Regions from separate parts of the Paenibacillus sp. N3/727 genome, predicted to be linked through region 4. Evidence: riboswitches for the same ligand, from Rfam matches in the RefSeq annotation. Region 4 holds a riboswitch; each other region holds the start of a gene.
What was found. Region 4 has a riboswitch for cobalamin ahead of MNQ98_RS24470 (ABC transporter substrate-binding protein). Riboswitches for the same ligand answer to the same signal wherever they lie in the genome.
Positions count from the first base shown of each region.

Region 1 (3,151 bases), 820 kb from region 4:
TTATGGTAGTACAGGAATTTGGACTTTATTAGTTCCAATAAGGCAATTGGATAGTTTCAAAATCATGAAGCCAAACAATAAACAGTTTCCTGAAATATTAGCCCAGAACCCCAAAGCGTCTGTACATCCTTTTTGTTTTGAAACCTATGACGAGAATGCGTTTATGCATGCGAGACATTTTTCATCCCCTTACTCTGGTACAGTTGAAGATCCGGTAACAGGTACGGCCTCGGGCGTAATGGGCGCTTACTATTTAACCTATATAGATCAAGATTCGAATGATATTCAATTTATCGTAGAGCAGGGGCAAGAGATCAATAGGGATGGAAAAGTGCATGTACACGCCATACGACAAAATGAGATGGATATTTTCATTTCAGGCACAGCGGTCTTGGTTAAAGAGTTTGAAGTGGAATATCTCCCTTTTATACGAATGTGATAACAGTTTTGATAACATTTTATGGAGGATGATATAGGATGAGTAAAATTCAATCTTCAGTAAAGGTGCTACTTGTTTCTGATCTGGAACAATCCAAAGTATATTATTCCAATGTATTAGGCTGTGATGTTACCGATTTCTGGGCTGTTCGTGATGATTTTGCTCTCGGATTCAAGCTGATTCAGGCCAACTCACCGGATGATGTTTCACCTAACAAAGCAGGACAAGATCAGGAGGTTGCTTGGGATACATACGCCTATATCGATACACATACCGAGTTGGACGAGCTATATGAAGAATTGAAGCTTAAGGGTGCCCAATTTACTCAGGAACCTGTATTGACGGAAATGGGTTGGGGAGCATGGAAGGAATTTGCCGTCAGTGATCCTGATAACTATGTTATTGGTTTCGGCTCTGGTAAAAAACAATAATGGAAATTATTTTTGCATATTGCCAACCCGAATGTTTATGCTATAATAATGTCGAATGGACACCCATTCACGTCATACACAATAGAAAAAGTTATAGGTAATGGAAGTTTGGTGCAAATCCAACGCGGTCCCGCCACTGTGATAGATCGAATGCTCGATCTTAAGTCAGGTCGTTTGCCTAGTAACTTTGTCTGGCCAGTCATTTCGAGGCGAAAGTGACTGGTTTACAAGTCTAGTGACGTATAACGCCTCACTAGGCTTTTTTACGTTGCAAGATAGGCTGCCGACACTGCTGTCGGCAAGGCCAGGTGCTCGCCGCCGAACATATACAATGAGGTATAACAACAAGCAAGCGGGAGGTTCTTCAATGATGAAGAACAATATGCACAATGGCGTGCATGTCCCCTTTTTTTTATAATGAACCGCTCACTTGCCGAGAATGGCAGACAAGATTCGGTTGACGAGTATCCGAATTACGTTGTACAGTAGAGATGGACAATTGAATGATGATAAGCTGCACAATGGCGTGCACAATATATAACAAGCAAAGAGGCTTTGAAGGGATATGTTCCTTTTAGAGGCCTCTTTTTTTGTTGTCAATTATTCCTTGGAGGTGCCTTACATGGACAAAATATCGATTAAAACCGACATCTATCTCGGACAAGGTGCGCTGGATCGCCTGACGGAATGGAGAAATAGACGGATCTTCGTTGTAACAGACCCGTTTATGATCAAGTCGGGTATGATTAACATGTTGTTTGAACGGCTGCATGACAGCAACGAACAATACATTTTCAGCAATATCGTGCCCGATCCCCCAGTTGAAATCGTAACTGAGGGCGTTGAAGCGCTCGGAGCGTTTCAGGCCGACCTAATTATTGCGATTGGCGGGGGTTCCGCTATTGATGCGGCCAAGGCGATGAAGCTTTTCGCTCAAAAAATATTGAAAAAGTACGATATTCCGTTCGTAGCGATTCCGACAACAAGTGGAACGGGATCAGAAGTAACGTCTTTCTCCGTCATCAGTGACAAGGAGAAGAACATCAAGTATCCACTGGTGTCCGATGACATGCTACCGCAAGAAGCCATTTTGGACCCGGAATTGGTCAAAAGCGTGCCTGATTTCATAACCGCCGACACAGGAATGGATGTACTGACCCATGCGATTGAAGCGTATGTATCCACCAAGGCGAACGATATTTCCGATGCGCTGGCTGAGAAGGCAATCAAGCTGGTCTTTGCCTATTTGCCAAGAGCCTATAATGACGGTAATGATCTCGAAGCACGAGAGAAAATGCACAATGCTTCTTGTCTGGCTGGTATGGCGTTTAATATTACGTCGCTCGGGCTTAATCATGGGATCGCTCATGTGGCTGGAGCTAAATTCAAGATTGCGCACGGGCGTATGAATTCACTGCTTCTGACGCATGTCATTGAATTCAATGCGGATTACAAACCGGGTTATGGTAGAGAAGAGAGTAGTGCAGTAGCGGCAAGATATGCCGAAATCTCCAAAAGCTTGGGGCTGTCGGCTCCTAATGCAAAGAGCGGCGTTCGTAGTCTGGTGCAGGCGATCAAGCAGCTTCAGAAGCAATTGCATATGCCGCAAACGCTGAGAGAATGCGGCGTGGAATTATCTACACTTGAAAAGATGAGAGAGGAAATTGCAGAAGGAGCGCTACAAGACGGATGTACGGCCACGAATCCACGCGTTCCTGCCGAAGCAGATATTGTTGAAATTTTGAACAAAATGTTTCAATCCTGAATCTGGAGTTAAGTTTCGTTCGTAATGATATTGACATTGTTTGCAGGTTAAAATATAGTGAAAGTAACACAACGGCGTGTTGCATACAAATAAAAGCGAAGAGGCTTCTTAAAAATTCCGTGTGAACTTTTTAAGGGGTCTTTATGTTTTTTTACAACTATATGTGTCTTTTTCTTTCATGAGATGGGATGATGGTATGGATCAACATAGCGAAAAACAACGTGTCATTCAAGAGTATGTGCCGGGGAAACAGGTAACGCTGGCTCATATTATCGCGAACCCTAATCCGGATATTTACAAGAAGCTGGGCTTGGGAAGCGATGCGAGGGATGCCATTGGTATTATGACTATTACGCCGAGCGAAGCATCTATTATCTCGGCCGACATTGCAACCAAAGCAGCCGGCGTGCAGATCGGCTTCGTTGATCGCTTCAGTGGTTCACTCGTTATTACGGGTGATGTATCATCCGTGGAATCTGCGGTGAGTGAAGTGTTGCTTGGTTTGCAGAACATTCT
Region 1 is NZ_CP093336.1:4,447,479-4,450,629, reverse strand. It holds gene MNQ98_RS20535 (PhzF family phenazine biosynthesis protein) at 1-439, shown strand, start outside; gene MNQ98_RS20530 (VOC family protein) at 478-870, shown strand; adenosylcobalamin (AdoCbl) riboswitch at 947-1,098, shown strand; gene MNQ98_RS20525 (1-propanol dehydrogenase PduQ) at 1,493-2,635, shown strand; gene eutS (ethanolamine utilization microcompartment protein EutS) at 2,832-3,151, shown strand, end outside.
Region 1: linked by a shared signal. The riboswitch ahead of MNQ98_RS20525 (1-propanol dehydrogenase PduQ) and the one ahead of MNQ98_RS24470 (ABC transporter substrate-binding protein) in region 4 are both predicted to bind cobalamin.

Region 2 (3,151 bases), 2.8 Mb from region 4:
GTGGCACATTACTCCGCTATGGTCTGGATGAGATAATACCTGCTCCACTAAACGGCTTTCCGGCAGCTATCCTGTTCATCAACCTGGCGGGATGCCTGTTTCTAGGCTGGTTTTTGACTTACTGCTTATCTTCCACACATATTTCAACACAGGTTCGTCTGCTCATCGGCACCGGGTTTACGGGGGCGTTTACGACATTTTCAACCTTTACAGTGGATACAGTCAGGTTAATCGGTAATGGTCAGAACGCAGTCGCCGTGATCTATGTAGTCATAAGTGTTGTTGGCGGTCTGCTCATGTCCTGTATCGGTGTTTGGCTGGGACGGAAGATGTCTTCAAAGCAAGAAGGTGCGGCAGTGTGATTTTGTGGATAGGATTAGGCGGGATTGCCGGAGCGGTTTCCCGTTATTGCGTTGGTGTTTGGCTTGGAAAAAAAGCACAGGGGACATTCCCGTGGGCTACGCTTCTCGTAAATTTGGTCGGTTCCATCATACTTGGATTTCTTGCAGGTTATGCAGACCATCTGTCTGAAGCCGTTTACAGAATGCTCGGTACCGGCTTTTGCGGCGCGTTTACCACATTTTCAACCTTTGGTTATGAAGCGGTCACCTTGGCAGGAAACAAGCAATACATACAAGCATTCTTATATGTGCTCATATCGGTTATGCTGGGTCTTGCAGGGGCATGGACAGGACTCTATATAGCGGCTTAGAAATGAATCAATAAAGGGATTTTGTGGCCATTTTGGGGAGGAAATGAGTATGTACAAACGTAAATTTGCAGTATTGGTGCTGTCTGCAGGTCTGGTACTGGGTGGTTGCGGTGCTGAGAAGGCACAAGAGCCTGCAGAGAGTAAGCAAGGAGCTGAAACGGTTCACGAACATGGTTCACAAAACAAGCTTGCTAATGGAGATCTTCAAGAAGTTACAGCGTCTGCGAAGGAGCTGCCAACGTTCTTGGACGGTAAAAGCGATGAGATGCGTACGATATATGCACTCGCAGCTCAGGAAAAAGATGTGCTTACCTGGATTCCATGCTACTGCGGCTGCGGTGAAAGTGCAGGGCACAAGAGTAATCTGAACTGTTTCATCAATGAGGTTAAAGAAGACGGCAGCATTGTGTGGGATGATCACGGCACACGATGTGGTGTTTGTCTGGAAATCGCAGTAGAATCAGCCAAGATGGACAGTGAAGGAAAAAGTTTGACTGAAATCCGCAACACGATCGATGAAAAATATAAGACAGGTTACGCGAAACCGACCCCTACACCAATGCCGACAGAAGCGAATTAATTTCCTGTAATCTATCGATGCCATATGGTGCACGCCCCCTCCGGAAGTTTCCACCTGTGATTAATGTTACAGTTAAAATCTATATGTTGTTATATTGTTTGATGTAACAACTACATATAGTGCTTGATGGTAGATCGGATATGTCCGGTCTTAAAAGGGAATCCGGTGAAAATCCGGAGCGGTCCCGCCACTGTAACAGCTTCTCAAGGAGAACAAACCAACCAATCCATCCGGTTTTCTCCGCCAGTTTGTGAACTGAAGCCAGATACCTGCCATTAAGACAACACGGTGTGCCTACGGTTGATAGGGAAGTGTTTCGAATGAAGGGTTGTCTGGTCCGTTTCTATTTGACTGGATTAAACGGTTCTTTATGAAGCATGTATTCCGCAGACTTGCGGCAGCATGCTTCTTTTATTATTCACTTCAATCGTACCGCACACCGTGAGGGGTTGATGAATACACCTGTATAGGTATTTGCCATAGGAGGAATTTGTGATGAAGGTGACCAAGAGGGACGGAACATGTGTGGCGTTTGAAGTTACACGGATTATAAGTGCAGTGAGTAAAGCTTTTCAGGCTACTGAAGGAACTTCCAGAAATGAGGAATCGTCCCGGATCGGTCTATTGGTGGAAGCTGAAACAGCTGGCTTGGAGCAAATGTCTGTGGAAGAAATACAGGACCTTGTCATACATTTTTTGAATGAAACTGGTTATAAGCAAACAGCTGAAGCTTATACAGAGTACCGTGAGGCACGTGACAGAGAACGCATAATGCGCGGAGAGCTGTACAAGATCAGCACCAACGTTATCGGTGTTAAGGATCTGGATCTGCTTCGGGAAAATGCCAATTTGAACGGTGAATCATTCAGTGGGAAAATGAGCCGGATCGGATCGGAATATGCCAAGTGGATGGCGACCAGTTTTATGCTGCCAAAACCGTTGAACGAGGCTGTGAAAAACGGATATGTATATGTGCATGACTTAGATCAATATGCACTCGGAACGACTAATTGTATTTTCATTCCATTTGATCGGCTGCTGGCAAACGGCTTTAATACGGGGAACGGTTCGGTCCGTCCTCCACAAAGCATCATGACCGCTATGGCACTGGTAGCCATCATATTTCAGTCTCAGCAGAACAGTCAGTTCGGCGGGGTATCTGGCAATAAAATAGATTGGGATTTGGCGCCTTACGTGGGTAAGTCCTTCCGTAAACATTTTCGAAAAGGGCTTTCTTATTTCAGTGAAGGCGACATGAACTTAGGAAAAGACATTTCGGATTTGGATCTGCATATGGATAACCACTCGCTTGAAGAGATTTATCCTCGTACATATAAGTTTGCATATGAAGAGACTATAAACGAGACCAAGCAAGCCGCGGAATCTCTGATCCATAATTTGAACACGATGAGCAGTCGGGCAGGGGGGCAAATTCCGTTTACCTCGTTAAATTACGGGATGTGCACTTCTACAGAGGGAAGATTAGTTTCTCATGCACTTCTTGACGCTACCATGAGAGGACTTGGACGTGGAGAGACACCGATATTCCCGCAGCATATATTTCAATGTAAAAACGGGATAAATCAGGCGGAAGGTGATCCGAACTACGATCTGTTCCTTAAAGCGGTAGAGTGCTCCAGTCGCCGCTTATATCCAAATTTTGTAAATGTGGATGCATCGTTCAATCTTCCCTATTACCGCCCGGAAGATCCAGATACGATCATTGCGACTATGGGATGCCGTACACGAACGATCTCGGACCGTTTCGGCAGAAATCGGTTGAGCGGGAAAGGGAATTTGTCTTTTAACACGATCAACCTCGTACGGCTTGGGATTGAGCATGGCATAGTAATGGATAA
Region 2 is NZ_CP093336.1:1,721,259-1,724,409, forward strand. It holds gene crcB (fluoride efflux transporter CrcB) at 1-362, shown strand, start outside; gene crcB (fluoride efflux transporter CrcB) at 359-712, shown strand; gene MNQ98_RS07715 (PCYCGC domain-containing protein) at 756-1,292, shown strand; cobalamin riboswitch at 1,403-1,583, shown strand; gene MNQ98_RS07720 (anaerobic ribonucleoside triphosphate reductase) at 1,788-3,151, shown strand, end outside.
Region 2: linked by a shared signal. The riboswitch ahead of MNQ98_RS07720 (anaerobic ribonucleoside triphosphate reductase) and the one ahead of MNQ98_RS24470 (ABC transporter substrate-binding protein) in region 4 are both predicted to bind cobalamin.

Region 3 (3,151 bases), 2.3 Mb from region 4:
TTGCTGATGGTAACTATGATGATCTGGGGTATTCCACATTAAGAGGAGCCAATCCCCTTCACAAGAACGAAATCGCTATTGGTATCAACGTATCGAAGAAGCTTAACAAAGATATTGGTGATGTGATAACGGTGTACATCAATGGAAAACCGTATTCGCTCATCGTTACAGGAATTTATCAAGCGATTTCCAATATGTCCTATTCTGCAAGAATAACGGTCGATGTGATTAAAGCAGATCATCTGGACTACAGCAATGCAGAAACATATTTTATCAACCTGCATGATAGCAGCCAGTCCGATCAGGTCGTAAGTGATATTAATGAGCAATATAAGGAAGCGCTCTCCGCATTAACTCAGAAAACGCTACTAGATTCCGTATTTAAAGAGGCTGTCGGCCTGCTTATCTTGCCAATGAGTATGATGGGATTGTTGTTTATTGTTGTCACTTGCATCATTATTTACATCACTTGTCGTATGAATATTAGAAAAGACAGCAAAACCTATGGCATTTACAAATCACTTGGCTTAACATCGAATAGGATTAGATTATCCGTAGCCCAAGGGATCGTTGCTTTATCTGTCATCGGCGCGCTACTAGGCATATGCGTCGGAGTATACCTTCTGCCTATTTTGCTGGAAAATATATTAACATATTATGGGATTATGGAAGTGCCTCTAATTATGCATTGGGGCGGTATTATTGGAGTTGCAGTCGTAAGTATCATATCGGCAGGGGTTGGTTCTTGGCTGTCGTCCAGGGTAATCGCGAACACATCCCCTCGGATATTGGTGATTGAGTAAAAATATAACGAAGTCTAGGCCCTTCCCTATGTGGAAGGGTCTTATTGCTTCATGTAGGCCGTTTTTTGTACTGTCTATGAGAAATTTCTTTGTGAAATATACCAATCTTTGTTAATATAAAAAAAAGTCTATCAAAATTAAATAGAAACAGCTTATATGGTGCTGATGCATAAAGTATGCGGCTTAATAGGGAAGGTCGATGAGAGTTCGACGCGGTCCCGCCACTGTAACGCAGAGCTGACAATCAAGGTAGTAGTCCACTGTTAAAGATTTAAACAGGAAGGACGATTGTCAAGCGATGAAGCGAAGCCAGGAGACCTGCCATGTAAGTGCTCTATATTTCTCACGAGGATGGGAGGGAGATGTTTATTTGTGCAGCTTGTTTACAGTTGCACGTTTGCTTGGTTATGCAAGACAGGCCACAGAACATCTTTCCAATATGGAAAGATGTTTTTTTATTTCCATTTTGACGATGAGGAGAACGTTGACACCTATGAAAAGATTGTTGAAGCAAAGTATATCTGCACTATTAAGCGTTGTGTTATTGCTTACTCTACTGAATCCACAAGTCGTGAGTGCGGCGAATGGTCAAAGTAATACACAATTAGACGGCATGATTGAAAGTACGGTTAATTACTATAAAGAGTACTATGGACAAGATCCTACATCCACCATTGATTCCTGGTGGCAGCTTGTTGGCCTATGGGGCGCAGGTCAGGATTTGCAAGATGGAACGTGGAAACTGCCATCTTGGGAAACGAAAGCACCAAGACTTAAACCTGATGCCGTAAATTTAACTGATCATGTTCGGTATATTTTCGCACTGCTCGCCATGGGAAAAGACCCGGCTCACGCTTGGGAAACCGATCGAAACCTGTGGGCGGAACTTGCTACCCATCAAAATCAAGAGACGGGCGGCATTGGCGGTATAAATAAACATATTTGGGCGATGCTTGCTCTGGATGCCGGAGAGAAGCTCGGACAGAATGTAGGCTCATGGAATGCTGAGTCCAAGCAAAAAGCGCTGCAATACCTGCTCAAAGCGCAGTATGAAGACGGCGGCTTTGGTCTGTCTGCTTCAGGAGGAGAAAACAGCGATACAGATATTACAGGCATGGCGCTGCTTGCGCTGGGGCAATACAAGGGGCAGAGTGAAGTTGATGCTGCCATTGAACGGGCCAAGAATGTCTTAAAGGATCGCCAGCTAGAGAATGGTGGTTTTAATTCTACGGGCACTTGGGGCTCTGGAGATAATTCGAACAGCTTATCTACTTCGGTATCCGGTCTGGTTGCCGTAGGCGAAGACATGATGTCGCCCGCTTGGCAGATGAACGGGAATACCGTCGTTGATGCGTATGCAGGATTCCAATTGGATGACGGCTCTTTTAAATGGAAAGCAGAAGATACCGATAAAAACGGAATGTCGACTGAACAGGCTCTTATCGGTTTACTTGATATTCAACATGGAAAGTCGGTATGGAAGCGAATTGCCGAAGGGAGTCTTCCACCGGTTAACCCGAGCGTGAACGTACAGGTTAGTGTACAAGGCATAGACAATCCCATTTATAATCCGAGTCCAATCATTCTGGATGTGAATGGTCAATCTTGGACAGCACTGGATGCGCTGAAACAAGCGCTGGATCAAGCCAATCCGTCAATTAGCTATAACATTACAGGTGATGGAAACCAGGCGCGCCTTACCTCCATTGCGGGACAAAATGAAGGGCAGTTGGGTGGAAGCGACGGCTGGGCTTATAAAGTGAATGGCAGTGCTCCTTCTGCAGGGGCAGCAGCCTATGAGATCAATAATGGCGATGAACTACATTTCTATTATGATCGTCAGCCTGTGATATCGTCCGCATCTTCCATTGATCAAGGCACTGTAGATCCTTCGATTGAAGTGCAGCTCGTTGGCGATACGTTCTTATCCGAGGCAGTACAGGTTGACAGTTGGTCTGTAACTTCAGAGACTACTGGGCTGAACTTAAAATCAATATCGCTGCTTACGGATCAACAAGCGAAGCTTGTCTTCGAAGGTCAAGCGGCTCCGGGCTATATTTCCATTCAAGCGCTGACAACAGCAACAGCAGGGAAAAAGACAAGTAATGAAGTTGTCATAAGTGTAAATGAAATTCCGGATCCAAACGATGACCATACGATTGTCATTGATGAGAATGAAACCAATGTGAGTGTCGGGTCGGATCAGGATCCGCTGTCCTCAAGCAAAGTTACACTTGCATTTCCAAAGAGCGAACTGCCGCATGTAACATCTGAAACAGACAGTACTTATTTGGAAGTTGACCCGAATACGAATGTCATTTCAACATGGGATAACAAGCTTGAATTAC
Region 3 is NZ_CP093336.1:1,168,753-1,171,903, forward strand. It holds gene MNQ98_RS05205 (ABC transporter permease) at 1-803, shown strand, start outside; cobalamin riboswitch at 944-1,143, shown strand; gene MNQ98_RS05210 (S-layer homology domain-containing protein) at 1,297-3,151, shown strand, end outside.
Region 3: linked by a shared signal. The riboswitch ahead of MNQ98_RS05210 (S-layer homology domain-containing protein) and the one ahead of MNQ98_RS24470 (ABC transporter substrate-binding protein) in region 4 are both predicted to bind cobalamin.

Region 4 (3,151 bases):
AAGACCGCCTACCTTAGCTAGTACATCTATAGGATCAAGCGCGTCAGGAGCATTGACCTTCAACGCTTGTTCAACAACGGCAATCTTATGCTGTAGACGAGAATCATCAATTCCTGTCCCTCTTCCAACCGCATCGCTGACTGGAATATTAGAAAGTGCACAGGTTACCGCTGAGCTTGCCGTCGTGTTTCCAATTCCCATTTCGCCAGTAATAAATAGTTGAACGCCACGTCTGACAGCATCTTCAACTACCTTCACACCAACAAGAATAGACTGAATCGCTTCTTCATAAGTCATTGCAGGACCTTGTGCCATATTAGCTGTACCATACCGAATTTTACGCGATAGGAGTTCAGGATGGGACAACTCACTATTCACACCGATATCCACACATACAACTTCTGCACCTGCTTGTCTGGCAAGAACGTTAACAGCTGCACCACCCGCAAGGAAATTATGAATCATTTGAGGTGTAACTTCTTGTGGAAAGGCACTCACGCCCTCTTCACATACACCATGATCTCCTGCCATAATAATAACTTCTCTACGGTCAAAAGAAGGCTTTACTACTCCAGTGATCCCAGCAAGCTGTATTGCCATTGCCTCCAACTTACCCAAGCTTCCCGGAGGGACAGTAAGGTTACTTATATGTGATTTTGCAGCCTGAATCGCAGCTTGATCAAGACCGCGAATTTCTCCGATACGTTCCATGATTCCTTGTCTCATACATCATTGCTCCTTTAATTGCTCTTAGTTGTGACTACTTATGGCTTCAACAGCTCAGGATAGATCGCTTTTGCTATTTCTTTGAGACCTTCTGTCACACGTGGACCAGGTCGACTAACCAGGTTATCGTCTAATCCATAAACAGCATCATTCTTAACAGCCGTTATTTGATCCCACCCACTACGTGCTTTAATCATTTGGTCTAACGTTTTCTGTGTTTTGTCATCAATAACATTCTTTGAGAACAGAATCACATCAGGATTATCTTTAATGATTTTCTCTTCACTGATTTCATACCATCCCGCTGTATCAGCAGCAACGTTAACTCCACCAGCTAGAGTGATTAATTCATCCATAAACTCACCACTACCTACCGTCCAACCAGGGGAAAACTCGATATATACTTTCTTTTTCTGTTCAGGTGTAAGTGATTTAACCGCTTCTGTTACTTCATTCTGCTCTTGTTTCATTTTGTCTATAACCGTCTTTGCTTCTTCTTGATGATCCGATATTTGTCCAAACAATTCAATATTTGCAATAACATCATTCACCGTTTTCGGATCTGTCTTGAAGATAGTGATACCCAGATCACGCAAATGCTGTGCAGCTTCTGCACTCATAGAGATACCTGTTACTACGAGGTCAGGTTGTGCTGCAATAATTGCTTCCTCGTTAGGATTATACAAACCACCCATTTTTGGCTTGGTTGTTGCTGCTTCCGGATAATCATCATAGTCAGAAACACCGATAATCTGCTCATCTAACCCTAGCGCAAACAAGCTTTCTGTCTCTGCAGGCGAGATGGATATAATCTTCTTTGGCGCCTCTTTAAATGTAAGAGTCTCACCTGTAGCATCCTTTACAGTTAGAGGATACTCTGTTTTCAGTACACTTGTCTCTTCAGCGGGGGGATTCACTTGTTCTGTTGCTGCCGGTGCCGGTTCTGTCCCTTGTTTCGGTTCATTATTGCTTCCGCAAGCTGCGAGCGCTAGTACCAGCATGATCGTAATAGCACCCGTAGTCCAACTCTTCCACATTTGTTTCATTGTGATTTCTCTCCTCTATCTTCGTTTTCATGTTCTGCGAGATGCTCCCCTTGTTATTTCAATGAATGATCTCAACGATAGTCTGTGCAACAAAAAAAACCTGATCTTCTTTTACAAGAAAGAATCAGGGATTACGTCATACGGGGTTCATAGTAATTGCCATGAGTCCCGCGGCTATGTACCGGGTTAAAATCGCAGTACTTCCACAAGCCAAACGTAATCCTTTCCTCGAAGGACCGTCGTACTACTCATAAGGCAGGTCTCCTGACTCACAGGTTCGCTAATATCCTCACCTTCCCATTCTGCTTGTCGCAGAACAGTGGTAAATCGAGAATATCCCTGTTTACAGTGGCGGGACCGTGCCGGAATTTCACCGGCTTCCCCATTAACTAGGTAATAAAAGCACATATTTTGCGCTTCTAATCTAGACCTCACAAGTTTTTTATATTCATTTAGATACAAGACTTACTTCTCAATTTAAAATTATAGGTTAGATAGGGACACCTTACAACCCCTTGCTCTAATGGCTCACTCACAAGTGTCCTATCCATTTGCCCTTATCACATGTCAACTTCAACGTTAACAAGCTCCCCGGATCTGCAGAGAAATCCCAGAAGGTCGAACCTGGAATGGTCATAGTGGCTAGTTGTCTTATCACTCCTCCATGAGTCACCATTAGCACGTGGTTATCCTTACCCTCTTCCTTCACCCAACAGGTCAGACTGTTCATAAAATCTGCCAGCCTCCCCTGAAAATGCTTCCAGGCTTCACCTCCTGGAGGAGTCACGGATTGAGGATTGTCCAGCCATTCCCGGTAGATCCTAGAATGCTTTAACTGACCGTATGTCTTCCCCTCCCAATCTCCAAAATCCATTTCTCGCAAACGGTTATCGAAGACCACTCTATCTGTTGAAGCAGAATAAATCCAATCGAGCGTTTCCCTACACCTCTTTAAGTCACTACAGAATATCTTATGAAACGTTCTTCCTTCAAGGGCATTTTTCACAGGTAAGAGCTCCGTCAATGATTCTTGGAGAATTCCTATATCTGTATGACCTAAATATCGTTTATCCTTATTCCACTGCGTTTTCCCATGACGAATACATACCAACTCTAACCCCATAGTGTACCACCTATACTCCATATAGTAAGTATGCTCAGGAGCAGGAATAATAATGATGCAGCCAGCATCAATCTTACGGTTGACTGAATATCCCCTTTATCCATCGGACGGGAATATTCGCCCATATATGCACGAAAAGATACCACACCGTTATAGGCGTTCTCGCCTCCGAGCCGAATCCCTAAAGCTCCAGCTACAGCTGATTCAGGAAATCCACTGTTGGGACTTGGATGGAGACGGGCATCGTGTCTTATGG
Region 4 is NZ_CP093336.1:5,264,237-5,267,387, forward strand. It holds gene cobT (nicotinate-nucleotide--dimethylbenzimidazole phosphoribosyltransferase) at 1-726, opposite strand, end outside; gene MNQ98_RS24470 (ABC transporter substrate-binding protein) at 765-1,772, opposite strand; cobalamin riboswitch at 2,010-2,221, opposite strand; gene MNQ98_RS24475 (histidine phosphatase family protein) at 2,305-2,895, opposite strand; gene cbiB (adenosylcobinamide-phosphate synthase CbiB) at 2,886-3,151, opposite strand, start outside.